Linked DNA regions of Niveibacterium microcysteis. The protein of the gene in region 2 interacts with the protein of the main gene of each other region in a pairwise test. Links are inferred from orthologs where the notes say so. Each region holds a gene or a part of one and is shown on either strand. Other genes may lie near its edges. The genes, in order: JY500_RS00670 and JY500_RS06345.

Evidence for each region.
Region 1: the proteins of JY500_RS06345 (region 2) and JY500_RS00670 interact in binary tests that used the Escherichia coli proteins (3 or more experiments, as listed by UniProt). The link is inferred for Niveibacterium microcysteis from one-to-one orthologs.

Annotation. Positions count from the first base shown.
Region 1 is NZ_CP071060.1:151,242-154,210, forward strand. It holds JY500_RS00670 (protein-disulfide reductase DsbD), read right to left. Parts: upstream 2,414-2,969; coding sequence 587-2,413; downstream 1-586. Other genes in the region: JY500_RS00665 (TetR/AcrR family transcriptional regulator), read right to left, coding at 1-340; cutA (divalent-cation tolerance protein CutA), read right to left, coding at 2,425-2,772; JY500_RS22360 (PsiF family protein), read right to left, coding at 2,885-2,969. UniProt on the Escherichia coli protein: Required to facilitate the formation of correct disulfide bonds in some periplasmic proteins and for the assembly of the periplasmic c-type cytochromes.
Region 2 is NZ_CP071060.1:1,363,735-1,374,321, reverse strand. The notes cover bases 5,643-8,642. They hold JY500_RS06345 (DsbE family thiol:disulfide interchange protein), read left to right. Parts: upstream 5,643-6,878; coding sequence 6,879-7,406; downstream 7,407-8,642. Other genes in these bases: ccmI (c-type cytochrome biogenesis protein CcmI), read left to right, coding at 7,873-8,642; JY500_RS06340 (cytochrome c-type biogenesis protein), read left to right, coding at 7,403-7,876; JY500_RS06350 (heme lyase CcmF/NrfE family subunit), read left to right, coding at 5,643-6,882. Also shown: JY500_RS06390 (caspase family protein), read right to left, coding at 1-384; JY500_RS06385 (PPC domain-containing protein), read right to left, coding at 504-1,187; JY500_RS06380 (DUF2845 domain-containing protein), read left to right, coding at 1,593-1,943; cytochrome c biogenesis heme-transporting ATPase CcmA, read left to right, coding at 2,277-2,912; heme exporter protein CcmB, read left to right, coding at 2,909-3,574; heme ABC transporter permease CcmC, read left to right, coding at 3,571-4,320; heme exporter protein CcmD, read left to right, coding at 4,317-4,511; cytochrome c maturation protein CcmE, read left to right, coding at 4,508-4,948; more of JY500_RS06350, read left to right, coding at 4,945-5,642; more of ccmI, read left to right, coding at 8,643-9,111; JY500_RS06330 (cation diffusion facilitator family transporter), read left to right, coding at 9,394-10,332. UniProt on the Escherichia coli protein: Involved in disulfide bond formation. Catalyzes a late, reductive step in the assembly of periplasmic c-type cytochromes, probably the reduction of disulfide bonds of the apocytochrome c to allow covalent linkage with the heme.

The DNA.
Region 1 (2,969 bases), 1.2 Mb from region 2 along the record:
CCACTTCGGCGGCCAGCTTTACCGCGAGGCATTGCTGCGCGCAGCCGCCGTCGCGCTGGCGGTCCATCCAGTCGGCGAAATAGCCGAGCACCCGCGCGCGTCCGGTGCCGGCGGCGCTGCCAAAACGCTCATCGAGGCTTTCGAGATAGCGCTCGAAGTAGCGCTCGAGCAAGGCCACCCCAAACGCTTCCTTGGAGGGGAACCAATGGTAGAAGGAGCCCTTGGGTACGCCAGCGGCGCTGAGAATCGGGCCAAGCCCCACGGCGGCGAAGCCCTTGCCGAGAATCAGGCTCTCGGCGGTCTGCAGGATGTGCTCGCGGGTGTCAGTGGTCCGGTTCATGGGGCGAATCGTACTAGACCGGTCGTCTACAATGCAAGCGTCGCAAGTGCCTGTGTCGGCTTGCTGAGCTGCGAAGAACTCCACACAAAAATGCCATGCGCATAGACAGGTGCCTCACCTTTAAGGCAGAATGCGCCCCGATCCCGTTGCATGGCTCCCTTGTGGCGGGATTTTCGGCTCCGGTGGTCCAAACCACGGATCCGAGGTTCGTGGTCGGTAGTCGTATCGGGTCGTGAGGCGGGGGCTTCACGACCCACTTTTTTGCGCGCTGCGTGCTGCGAGTGTCGCAAGAAAGCCATCCACGGGCTGAAAACCGACGACCCGGCTCGAATCGATTTCCTTCCCGGCAGCGTCGAAGAAGACGATGCCGGGCGGGCCGAACAGCCCGAAGCGCTTCAGCAGCGCTTGGTGCGCCTCGGTGTTGCCGGTGACGTCCGCCTTTAGCAGCAGCGTGTCTTTCAGGGCTGCTGCGACGCGCGGATCGCTGAAGGTGAAGCGCTCCATCTCCTTGCAGCTGACGCACCAGTCCGCGTAAAAGTCGAGCATTACCGGCCGCCCTTCGGCGAGCCGGGCATCAAGCTCTGCAACACTGGCTACTGGCTGGAACGGCAGTTTCGTATTGGCCTCGGCGGCCGTTGCACCGCGCAGGAAGCCGAGTGGCTGCAGTGGATCACGGCTGCCACCCAAAGCGCCGATCAGCAGCGCACTGCCGACGATCAGCAACAGTACCCCGACCCCCTTCCAGAAGCGCCGCGCGCCCTTTGCCTGCGGTGGCAGTGGGTCCAGCGCATGCAGGAATACGGCGCACACGATCGCAAGCGCGGCCCACGCCAGCATCACGACAACCTGCGGCAGTACCGGCGTGACCAGCCACAGCGCGAGCGCGAGCAGGATCACGCCAAAGCTGCGCTTGACGGACTCCATCCAAGGGCCGGCGTGCGGCAGCAGGCCGCGCGTGGCAACGGCCACCAGAATCAGCGGGGCGCCCATGCCCAGCGCCATCACGAACAGCGCCACGCCGCCGAGCAGCGCGTCACCGGTCTTGGCGATGTAGAGCAAGGCGCCGGCGAGTGGCGCCGCGACGCAGGGGCCGACGATCAGGGCCGACAACACGCCCATCACCGCCACGCCCAGCACTGAGCCGCCGCGCTGATGGTTGGCGCGGTCGGAAAGGCGACTCTGCAATGCCGAGGGAAGTTGCAGTTCGTAGAAGCCGAACATCGCGAATGCAAGGACGACGAAGATCGCCGCAAAGCCGCCGAGCACCCAGGCATTCTGCAATGCCGCCGACAGCAGCGTGCCGGAAAGACCCGCCGCTACACCCGCCACCGCGTAGGTCAGCGCCATGCCCAGCACGTAGACGCCTGCCAGGGCGGTTGAGCGCGCACGGGTCACGTGTGCGCCCTGGCCTACGATGATGCCGGAGAGGATCGGCAGCATTGGCAGCATGCAAGGCGTGAAGGCAAGCAGCAGACCGGCACCGAAGAAGCTCAGCAGGATCAATGAGAGCTTGCCGGTGCTCAACAGCCCAGCAAGACGCCCGCTCTCGTCCGCGGTGACCGGCACTGTCGCCGCGATCGCGGGCGCGGTGGCAGCCGGGGCGGGTTCGTCACGAGCACCGAGCTTGCCAAGCGCGCGCGACAGCAAGCCGCCACCTTCGGCGCCGCCGAGCGTCACCAATGTCGTTTGCGGTGGGTAGCAAACCCCCACGTCTGCACAGCCTTGGTATGTAACGCTCAGCTGTTGTCCGTTGCCGAGCGCTCCGGACGCAACGGGCACCGAGACTGCGAGGTCGCCGCGGAAAATCTCCACTTCACCGAAGAACTCGTCCTGCTTTCGCTCGCCGGCAGGGTAGCTGGCGGGTGCGAGCGTCAAGGTAGCGTCCTTGGGCTCGAATGCGAACCGATGCTTGTAGAGGTAGTAACCCTTCTCGATCGCAAAATGCAGCGAAATCGTCTTCGAGTCCTTGGCTTCGGCCGTGACGCCGAACGCCTTCTCGGGTTCCAGCAATTCCGGCGCCGCAAGGGCGCTTGTTGTGAGGCAGCAAAGCAACAGCGAGATCAGGAACTTCATCGGTCGTGTTTCTAGAGCCCGTCGGGCAATTGTTCGTCAGGTTCGGTCATCGCGACCACCCATTGCAGGTAGGCCGCGGCGCCGCGATTTGCTTCAACTGCGAGAATCTCTGGCACCTCATAGGGGTGCTCGGCTAGCAACGTTGCTTCGAGCGCCGCGTAGCGGGATGCGGCGGTCTTGATCAGGACCGGCACTTCCTCTGCCTGTTCGACGGCGCCTTGCCAGCGATAGATCGAACGAATCGGCGCAAGGATGTTGACGCAGGCGGCGAGCCGACGTTCCACAAGACGCTGCGCGATGCGTTCTGCCGTCGCCGCGTCAGGAAAGTTGCACATCACGATCAGCACAGGCTCTGTCATGGCCTTACCCCTGAGGACTCCGCCTCTGAATTCTAGCGGCAGCGGCCAGCCGCGCCTTGGCTCCAAACAAAAACCCCGCCTAAGGGCGGGGTTTGGTCGCAGCGGCGAGGGTTCAACCCTTAAGGCATTCGCTCATGAACTTCTTGCGGTCGTCACCCGTCTTGCCGGTTGCCTTTTCGTTGCAGACTTTCATCTTG
Region 2 (10,587 bases):
TTCGCGCCCTTCGGGCGTGTTGCGATCCGCAGGCTCCTGGCTGCCGTGGCCCGAGAAGTACAGCAACACATAGTCGCCCTTGGCGGACTGCGTGGCGAGGCTGTCGAGCCCCGCAAGGATCGCTGCGCGCGTCGGCAAGCCACTGGCCCCCGCGACACCATCCGCCAGCAAGGTGATGTTGCGTGGTGCAAAGCCACGCTGCTGCAGGATGTCGCGCAGGCGCTGCACATCGTTGCGCGGCCCTTCGAGCTGGTAGTTCTTCGCCAGCGAGGGATACTCGGACACGCCCACGATCAGCGCGCGCATTTCGCGCGCCTGGGCGGGCATCAAGGGAATCAGCAGTGCCAGTACGACACCGAATGCGGACTTGGCGATTCGCCCCACGAGCGACCTCCGGCGAGTTCATGGAACACGGGCGCCGACCACCCCCCGGCCGGCGCCCGTGCTGACAGCCACCGCGTCCGGTGCTGCCGAACGGCAACACCCAGGCGCGGTGCTGATGATCAATTGGTGATCATCACATACTCGTTGGCGATGCCGCGGTTGCGCACGCGGATCGTGAACGTGCCGGTCCAGCGCGGCGTCCAGCCGCAGACCATGTCGTCGGAGTTATCGTCGTCCTTGCAGACCAGGTTACCGTTCTCGTCGTAGACGTAGAGGTCGAGGTCCGAGTCACCGTCACCGCTGACCAGCACGCGCGCCGGCTCTTCGCCATTGAAGGTCACGTCGAACGAGTCCACCTCACCGCCGCCCACGACCGTATGTATGCGGCCAGGCCCGCGGTCGCGACCGCGCGCCCCGGCCTTCGCCACATCGTCCGCCAGCGCGATGACATCCGGGCGACCTTCCGCCAACGCCTTGGCGCGGGCCAGGATCGCGTCCGGCGCATAGATATCGGGCTTGCCCTTGTCCGCCGCCGGCTTGCCGCCCGTGCGCTTGACCGTCGCGTCGCGCAGGCCCGCTTCCTTGAGCATCTTTGCCGCAGTGATCAGCGCCAGGGGATCGCCACTGGCGTCGCCATAGCGCGTCAGCGCATGCGCCGTTGCGACACGATCGACCGCCGCCGACGCCGGCGTCGCCGCCGCATGCTTGGTATCAACGTTCGGCTTCTTCGTCGCCGCCGCAGAGGCGGACACAGCAAATGCAGCCGCCATCGCGGCGATCAACAGCTTGCGGGTCAGGGACATTTATCGAGGCTCCTGTTCGCACGGCAAAGCGTGCTCGGGTTCAGGCGCAAATCGCCAAATTTGTATTTTTCGTTCAATTTAACAACAGGGCATCCAACCCTGTCATCAGAATCGCCGACAAGGCAAGCACATATCGGCCGGAGCGTCAGGCCCCTTGAGCGGAGCGCGACAAGACTGGCGACCATTGCCTACGACGAATCAAAGCTCGCCTCATCAGGCCGCCGTTCGCCGAACCCCAGACAGAAATGTGTTGCGTAACGTCGCCACTCCACGTGTCGACGTCATCGTGGACGGCGTGATGCGCGTTGCCTGGTCAGCCACCACTGTTTTCAGCCACCTGCCGGCATCGCCCGAGGGCCGGCATCGCGCCAGCCCCCCACGCAGCCATTCAAGAAGGATCAGACCTTGCCCGCTCCGCACCTGCTTCAGCTCTGCCTCGCCAGCGTCCTCGTCGCCGCGAGCCTTCCGGTCGGCGCGGAAGCTTTGCGTTGCGGCAACAACCTGGTCAGCCCAGGCGACACGAAGACGACCGTCATCCAGAAATGCGGCGAACCCGCCCGCAAGGACTACCTGTGCAAGCGAAAGCGAAGCTACACGCGGCTTGCCGACGGCGTCGAAACCGAGCCGGTACTCGTCACCGTATGCGACCAAGTGGAGGACTGGACCTACGACGCCGGACCCGGCACCTTCCTGACAGTGCTCCGCTTTGAGCAGAACGAGCTGAAATCGGTGCTCTACGGCGACCGAAGCAACTGAAACCCACTCGACGCGCCGCCGCCCGCATGCGAGATCGGTAAAACACGGCGCCTGCAGATCGCACAAGGAAAAAACCGCCACTTTGTGGTGAAATCAGGACACGGGTCGGCCTGAGTGCCGCCCCTGTCCGCAAAATCGCCTTCGTTGGAATCAGCCACCCGAGCAGTGCCGGGGCGCAGCCCGGGCCGCGGACCAACCCGGCCATCGGCCGCCAAACCATCTGGAATCTGCTTTGTTGGCACTCAAGACTCTTCGCAACTGCAACGACGCCCCGGTAAAGCCGTCCAGAACACCCGCCATGCCAATCCGCTGTCGCAACACGGAGTTCGGAGAGTGACGCAGCCTGCAAGCAGTTTGTCGGCACACGATCTGGCGTGCGTACGGGGTCACCGGACCTTGTTCGAGCACATCCATTTCACGCTCACCGCGGGCGAGTGGATGTATCTGCGCGGCAGCAATGGCGCCGGCAAGACGAGCATGCTGCGGCAGCTCGCCGGCTTGGCCCACCCGGCGGCCGGCAGTGTACGCTGGAACGATGAGGACATCCGCGAAGCCGGCGACGCCTATCGCGAGGCCTTGCTGTTCCTTGGCCACCACTCCGCCTTGAAGGAAGACCTGACGCCGCTTGAGAACCTGTGCCTCGCCGCCGCGTTGGACGGCCATGCGCTGGATGAGGCGACCGCGCTAGTCGCCCTGCGCCGTTTTGGGTTAAAGGGCCGTGAGGAACTGCCGGTGAAGTTTCTCTCCCAGGGCCAGCGCCGGCGTGTGCTGCTCAGCCGACTGCTGACGCGCAAGGCGAGCCTGTGGATTCTTGACGAGCCGCTTGCCGCGCTCGACACCCGTGCGGTGGATCTGCTCGGCGAAGTGCTCGCCGACCACGTTGGGCGCGGCGGCATCGCGATCCTCACCAGTCACCAAACGATTCCACTGCCCGGCGGGCGCGAGCTGATGCTGGAGGGCGTGGCATGAACGCGCTGCTCGCTGTCATCCGTCGCGATCTGCTGTTGGCGCTGCGGCGCAAGAGCGAAGCGCTGACCGCGCTGTTCTTCTTCGTCATTGTCGTGAGCCTCTTCCCGCTCGGCATCGGGCCCGACCCAAACCTGCTGCGCAAGATCGGCCCCGGCGTGCTGTGGGTCGCGGCGCTGCTCTCGACGCTGCTCGGGCTCAACCGCCTGTTCGCCGACGACTTCGCCGACGGCACGCTCGAACAGATGGCGGTATCGCCGACGCCGCTCGGTTGGCTGGTGGCAGGCAAGATCCTTGCTCACTGGCTGGTGTCCGGCCTGCCGCTGGTGTTGCTCGCACCGATGCTGGGGCTGCAGTTCGATCTGCCGGTCGATGCGCTGGGCTTGCTGACGCTTGGCCTGCTGATCGGTACGCCCTTGTTGTCGATGATCGGCGCGATCGGCGCAGCGCTGACGCTGGGCCTGCGCGGCGGCGGCGCGCTGCTGTCGCTGATCGTGCTGCCGCTCTATGTGCCGGCGCTGATCTTCGGCGCCGGCGCCGTTGAAGCGCAGATTGCCGGCCTGCAGGCTGGCGGACACCTTTCTTTGCTGGCAGCAATGCTGGCTCTCTCGGTATTCTTCGCGCCGCTTGCCGTCACCGCGGCCATCAGGATTGCACTCGAATGAGCTTTCGCCTTATCAACTGGTTCCGTTATTCCAGCCCCGCTACCTTCTACCCGCTGGCGGGCAAGCTGATTCCTTGGTTCACCGCGCTCGCCGTGCTGTTCGGCGTTGCCGGGCTGTGGGTGGGCTTCTTCGTCGCACCGACCGACGCGCAGCAGGGTGAGGGCTACCGCATCATCTTCCTGCATGTGCCGGCCTCGTGGATGTCGATGTTCATCTACATGGTAATGGCCTTCTGGTCGGCGGTCGGGCTGTCCTTGAACACCCGCCTGTCCGGCATCATGGCCACCGCGCTGGCCCCGACCGGCGCGATCTTCGCTGCGCTGTCGCTGATCACCGGCTCGCTGTGGGGCAAGCCGATGTGGGGTACGTGGTGGATTTGGGATGCGCGGCTGACTTCGGAACTCCTGCTTTTCTTCCTGTACCTGGGCTACATCGCATTGCGCGCCGCAATCGACGACCCGCGCCGTGCGGACCGCGCCTGTGCGGTGCTGGCGCTGGTGGGCGTGGTCAACATTCCAGTCATCTATTTCTCGGTGCAATGGTGGAACACCCTGCACCAGGGTTCATCGATTTCGCTAACCCGATCCCCGTCAATGGCGCACACCATGCTTTTGGGCATGCTGCTGGTCGCGCTGGCGGCGTGGATGTATTCGATCGCTGTCGCGCTGACCCGCGCGCGCGCCATCATTCTTGAAAGGGAACGGCACACCGACTGGGTTGTCCGACTGCCGGAGCTGAACGCATGAACTGGAATTCACCTGCCGAGTTTTTCGCCATGGGCGGCTATGCGCTGTACGTCTGGGGCAGCGTCATTGCCTGCGTCGTAGGGCTGGTCGGCGAACTCTGGCTGCTGCGCCAGCGCCGCAAAGCCATCCTGCAGAGCCTGCGCCGCGAAAGCCGGGCCAATGCCATTGAAGCTGAAGGAAATACCGCATGAAAGCCCGCCACAAACGCCTTGCGATCATTCTGGGTGCGCTCGCCTCGCTCGGCGTCGCGACCGGGTTGATCCTCAACGCGCTCAACAGCAACATCGCGCTCTTCGTCACCCCCACCGAGGTGGCCGAGGGCAAGGCACCTCAGGGCGCCGCCTTCCGCGTAGGCGGCCTGGTGAAGCCGGGCAGCCTCAAGCGTGATGGATTGACCGCACGTTTCGTCGTCACCGATACCGCGAAGGACATTCCGGTGGCCTACACCGGCATCCTGCCGGACCTTTTCCGCGAAGGGAAAGGCGTTGTCGCGCAGGGCAAACTCACGCCGAGCGGCGAATTCACCGCCACGGAAGTGCTCGCAAAGCACGACGAAAACTACATGCCGCCGGAAGCCAAGCACGCGGTGGAGCAAGCCCACAAAGCCGGAGTCACGCTCAAACAATGACCCCCGAACTCGGACACTTCGCGCTGATCCTGGCGTTTCTGGTCGCGATCCTGCAGGGATCACTTCCTCTTATCGGCGCTCATCGCGGCGACCGCACCTGGGTCGCCCTGGCGCGGCCGCTGTCGCAGGCGCTGTTCCTGATGCTCGCGACCAGCTTCGTGTGCCTCGCGATCGCCTTCGTCAATGACGACTTCTCGGTGCGCTACGTCGCCGAACACTCGAACTCGCAACTGCCGTCGATCTACAAGTTCGCCGCAGTGTGGGGCGGCCATGAGGGCTCCTTCCTGCTCTGGCTGCTGATGCTGTCGGGCTGGACGCTCGCCGTGTCACTGTTTTCGCGCAGCCTGCCCGATGACATGGTGGCGCGGGTGATCGGCGTGCTGGGGCTCGTCGCCGCCGGATTCCTGGTCTTCGTGCTGGTCACCTCGAACCCGTTCGATCGCCTGATTCCGGCCGCACCGGACGGACGCGACCTCAATCCGCTGCTGCAGGATCCGGGCCTTGTCGTGCACCCGCCGATGCTCTACATGGGCTACGTCGGCTTCTCCGTGGCCTTCGCCTTCGCCCTTGCCGCATTGCTCGCCGGCCGCCTGGATGCCGCATGGGCGCGCTGGTCACGCCCCTGGACGCTGGCTGCCTGGGTCTCGCTGACGCTCGGCATTGCGCTCGGTTCGTACTGGGCGTACTACGAACTGGGCTGGGGCGGCTGGTGGTTCTGGGACCCGGTCGAAAACGCGTCCTTCATGCCCTGGCTGGTCGGCACCGCGCTGATCCACTCGCTGGCTGTGACCGAAAAGCGTGGCAGCTTCCGCAACTGGACAGTGTTGTTGGCGATCAGCGCGTTCTCGCTGTCGCTGCTCGGCACCTTCCTGGTCCGTTCCGGCGTGCTGACTTCCGTACATGCCTTCGCGACCGACCCGCGCCGCGGCATCATGATCCTGATCCTGCTGGCACTGGTGATCGGCGCTTCGCTCACGCTCTTTGCCGTACGTGCGCCGAAGAGTGGCCTCGGCGGCCGCTTCGCGCTGCTGTCACGCGAAACCCTCCTCTTGTGCAACAACGTATTGCTGGTCGTTGCTGCCGCGTGCGTGTTGCTGGGTACGCTCTACCCGCTCGCGATCGACGCGCTTGGCCTGGGCAAGCTCTCGGTGGGCCCGCCCTACTTCAACTCGGTCTTCGTGCCGGTGGTACTGCCGATCTTCCTGCTTGCCGCGGTCGGGCCCCTGCTGCGCTGGAAAGAATCAGCGCTGAAAGATCTGCTGCCACATCTGCGTAACCCCGCACTGTTCGGCGTGGCAGGCGCGATTGCGCTGCCGATGCTGGCCGGTAAATGGACCCTCGGTGCTGCAATCGGAAGCTTCTGCGCGCTGTGGCTGGCCGCATCGATGCTGCTGCAACTGCGCGAACGCCTGCGCACCGGTCGCCCGCCAGCGGCCTACTGGGGCATGCAGATCGCGCACTTCGGCCTGGCGATCAGCATTCTCGGCGTCGCATTCGTGAAGCACTATGAAGCCGAGCGCGATGTGCGCATGGCGCCGGGCGACACCACCGTCGTCGGCGGCCACAGCTTCAAGCTGATCGGCGTCAGCGAACGACAGGGCCCCAACTTCGTCGCGATGGTCGGCGAAGTCGAGCTGTCGCGCGATGGCAAGTTCATCCGCACGCTGCGGCCGGAGAAGCGTCAGTACAGCACTTCCGGCATGCCGATGACGGAAACCGCGATCGACACCGGCCTGTTCCGCGATCTTTACGTCTCGCTCGGCGAGCCGCTCGACGGCGGAGCCTGGGCGGTGCGGGTCTACTACAAGCCGCTGGTGGACTGGATCTGGGGCGGTGCACTGCTGATGGCGCTGGGCGGCATTCTGGCCGCCAGCGATCGTCGATACCGCCTGCGCAAACGCGAGGCGCTGGCTGCTGAAGGAGCCCGCGCATGAAACGCGTGCTGCTGATTCCGATCGCACTGTTCGTGGTGCTGCTGGGCTTCCTCGCCGTTGGTCTGAACAAGGATCCGCACAGCATCCCCTCGCCCTTGATCGACAAACCCGCCCCCGCCTTCCGCCTGCCTCAGCTCGGCACGGAGGGCAAGACCTTCAGCCCGGAAGACATGCGCGGCAAGGTCTGGATCCTCAACGTGTGGGCTTCGTGGTGCGTGTCCTGCCGCGACGAGCACCCGATACTGGTTGCGTTCTCCCGCACGAACACGGTTCCCCTGGTGGGCCTCGACTACAAGGACAAGCCAGAGGACGCGAAGCGCTGGCTCGCGAGCTTCGGCAACCCCTACCAGATCGTCGCTATGGATGCCGATGGCCGCGTCGGCATCGACTATGGCGTGTATGGCGTACCCGAAACCTACGTCATCGATCGCAACGGCGTGATCCGCTACAAGCAGATCGGCCCCGTCACCCAGGAAGTCCTGGACCAGACCATCCTGCCCCTGATCCGGAAGCTCTCGACATGAAGCGCCTGACCCTGATGTGCGCAGCACTCTGCCTCACTGGCAGCGTGCTCGCCGGCGAAGCACGCCCGCTCGCGGAAGACCCGGTGGTCGAACAGCGCATGATCGCAATCAGCGAAGAGCTGCGCTGCCTCGTCTGCCAGAACGAATCGCTCGCCGGCTCGCATGCCGAGCTGGCCGAAGATTTGCGCCGCGAAATCCGCACCATGATCCGTGCCGGCAAGTCCGACACTGAGATCATGGATTTTCTCGTCGCACGTTACGGCGATTTCGTGCGCTATCGCCCACCGCTAAAAGCCACCACCGTGCTCCTGTGGGGCGGCCCTTTCGTGCTGCTCTTGGGCGGCATTGCCGGCCTGTTGATGCACTTGCGGCAACGTAACGCCCAAACCGACGCCCCCCTCGACGAAGCGGAACGCCGCCGCGTCGCCGCGCTGCTTGCCGACGCCGACAAACGGAACGTCTCTCAATGACCACCTTCATCATCGCCGCAGCCCTGATCGCCCTCTTCGCCCTCGCACTGATTGCGCGCCCGTTCATTTTCAGCCGCAAGCAGCACGACGAAGTCAGCATGGCGCGCCTCAACGCCCGCATCCTGCGCGACGAGATCGCCACCCTTGAGCGCGAGCGCGATCGTGGCGCCCTCACCGCCGCCGAATTCGACGCAGCACGCGAAGACATTCACCGCCGCCTGCTCGAAGAAGGCGACACTGCCGCGCCGGTGCAGCGCGCCAGCCGCCCTTGGCTGACCTTGGGCCCGGTTGCCCTGATGCTGCCGTTGCTGGCCGTGGTGTTGTACCTGCAACTCGGCACACCGGCGGCCGTCACCGGCAACCCGCATGCAGCCGCAGCGCCGAACGGCATGCCCGACATCAACAAGATGGTCGAGAGCCTCGCCGCAAAGCTCGAAGCCAACCCGGACAACCCCACCGGCTGGGCGATGCTGGGTCGCTCGTACAAGGTCATGAACCGTTTCGCCGATGCCGCCGCTGCCTTTGAGCGCATCGGCCCTGCGCTGGAGCAAAACGCCGACTGGCTCGCCGAATACGCCGATGTGCTCGCCATGAACGCCGGCGGCAAGCTGGAAGGCAAGCCTGAAGCACTGGTCAAGCAAGCACTTCAGGTCGATCCGAACAACCAGCTTGCCCTGATGCTGGCCGGCTCCGGCGCTGCCGGTCGTCACGACTACGCTGCGGCGGTTGGCTACTTCGAGCGCGCGCTGCCTCAGGTTGCGCCGGAATCCGAGGACGCCCGCTTCCTGAAGGATGCAATCGCACAGGTCAAGGGTCAGATGGGCGGTGCCGCGCCCACAGCGCCAGCCGCCGCCGAACCCACCGCAAAGGCCCCCGAACAGGCGCCGGCCGCCAGTCAGCGCTCGCTGGCGCTCGCGATCGGCATCGCGCCTGCCATGAAGGCGGAAGCCAGCGGCAAAACACTGTTCGTGATCGCCCGCGCCCCTGGCGAACGCATGCCCCTGGCGGTCGTCCGCCGCAGCGCCGACACGCTGCCGGCAACCATCACGCTGGACGACAGCGCCTCGCTCAATGCCCAGCGTCCGCTCTCGAGCGTAGCCAAGCTCGAAATCGAAGCGCGCATCTCGGCATCGGGCGTCGCACAGGCCGCCTCAGGCGATCTCTACGGCACTGCCAACGTGGCAGACGCCAGCGTATCGGCCCTCGCCCTTCAAATCGATCAGCGCCGGCCCTGATCGCCCGCTATCGGGGCGTAAATCGCCCCGATAGCCTCCACCCCGACGTAAGCGACGTACGCAGTGCGCACGTCTCGCTCTGCACGACAACCGCACGCCGAGAGAACAACGTAGCCTCGCAGTGGCATGCGCGGCACAAGCGATCGCGCCCCCTCCCAATCAGTGTCAAGCTCGCTCGGCGCAGGGAATTCATTCTGAACAGCGCTGCACTCGACGCGCATCAAGCGTTCCGTCCCGACACGGGATCAAACTTCCCGACTCCCCTCTGCACACACGCATACCATGAACAATCTGCACGACCTGCACGAACTCGACAACGAGGACGCAAAACCCGAACGCGAGGCCGCCACCAAACGCAGCACCTGGGTCAGCGTCGCCGTAAATATTGGTCTGACAATCTCGCAAGTGGCTGCGGGTCTGATCTCGGGATCGCAGGGCCTGATCGCCGATGGGGTGCACTCGCTATCCGATCTCGTTGCCGACTTCGTCGTGTTGCTGGCTGTTCATCACAGTCAGAAGGCACCAGATGACGACCACCACTATGGCCATCAGCGTTACGAAAACGCCGCCTCGCTGGTGCTGGGTGCGCTGCTGCTCGCAGTCGGGCTGGGAATGATCGGCTCAGCAGTGCACAAGCTGGAAGCGCCGGAGAGCATTCCCAAAGTACACATCGTCGCCCTGTGGGTCGCACTCGGCGCACTCGTCGTCAAGGAGGTGCTCTTCCGCTACATGCTTCATGTTGCAGAGAAGGTGCGTTCGAGCATGCTGGTCGCGAACGCCTGGCACGCACGCTCCGACGCCGCGTCATCGCTCGTCGTCGCGATCGGGATTGGCGGCAACCTGATGGGCTTTGGCCTGCTCGACCCGATCGCCGCCCTGATTGTCGGCTTCATGGTCGCTCGCATGGGCTGGGAGTTCGGATGGGACGCGCTGCACGATCTGACCGATCGGGCCGCAACGGAAGAACAAGTGGCCGGGATCGCCGCGGACATCCTCGCCACACCCGGCGTGCTCGGCATGCACGAACTCAAAACGCGCAAGACCGGCGACATGATTCTTGCGGACGTTCACCTTGAGATCGATGGCAGCCTCACCGTTGCTCAAGGCCACGACATCGCCCGTCAGGCGAAGCTCCGGGTTATGGCAAATCACCCCGTGCTCTACCTGATGACGCACGTTGACCCGGTTTCACGCACGGCTCCCGAGCCGATACTCCCCTGACAGCCCACAGATGCGCGCGCAGACGCGCATCTTTGATTCCAGTCCGACGCTCAAGAGACCGGCTTCGTCCTCCCCGACAAACGCCGAATAGTCGCAGCTGCGCCGCCTAAGGGCGCTCGCATGCCAGTGAAGTGAGAACAGCGAACCGCCACCCCAAGTGCGAACCTGGATCACACAGCCCCAGAAGGCGAAAAACCCGCCAGAAGGCGGGTTATTCTTGGGAAAGCTTGGGGCGCCATACCGGGATCGAAACGG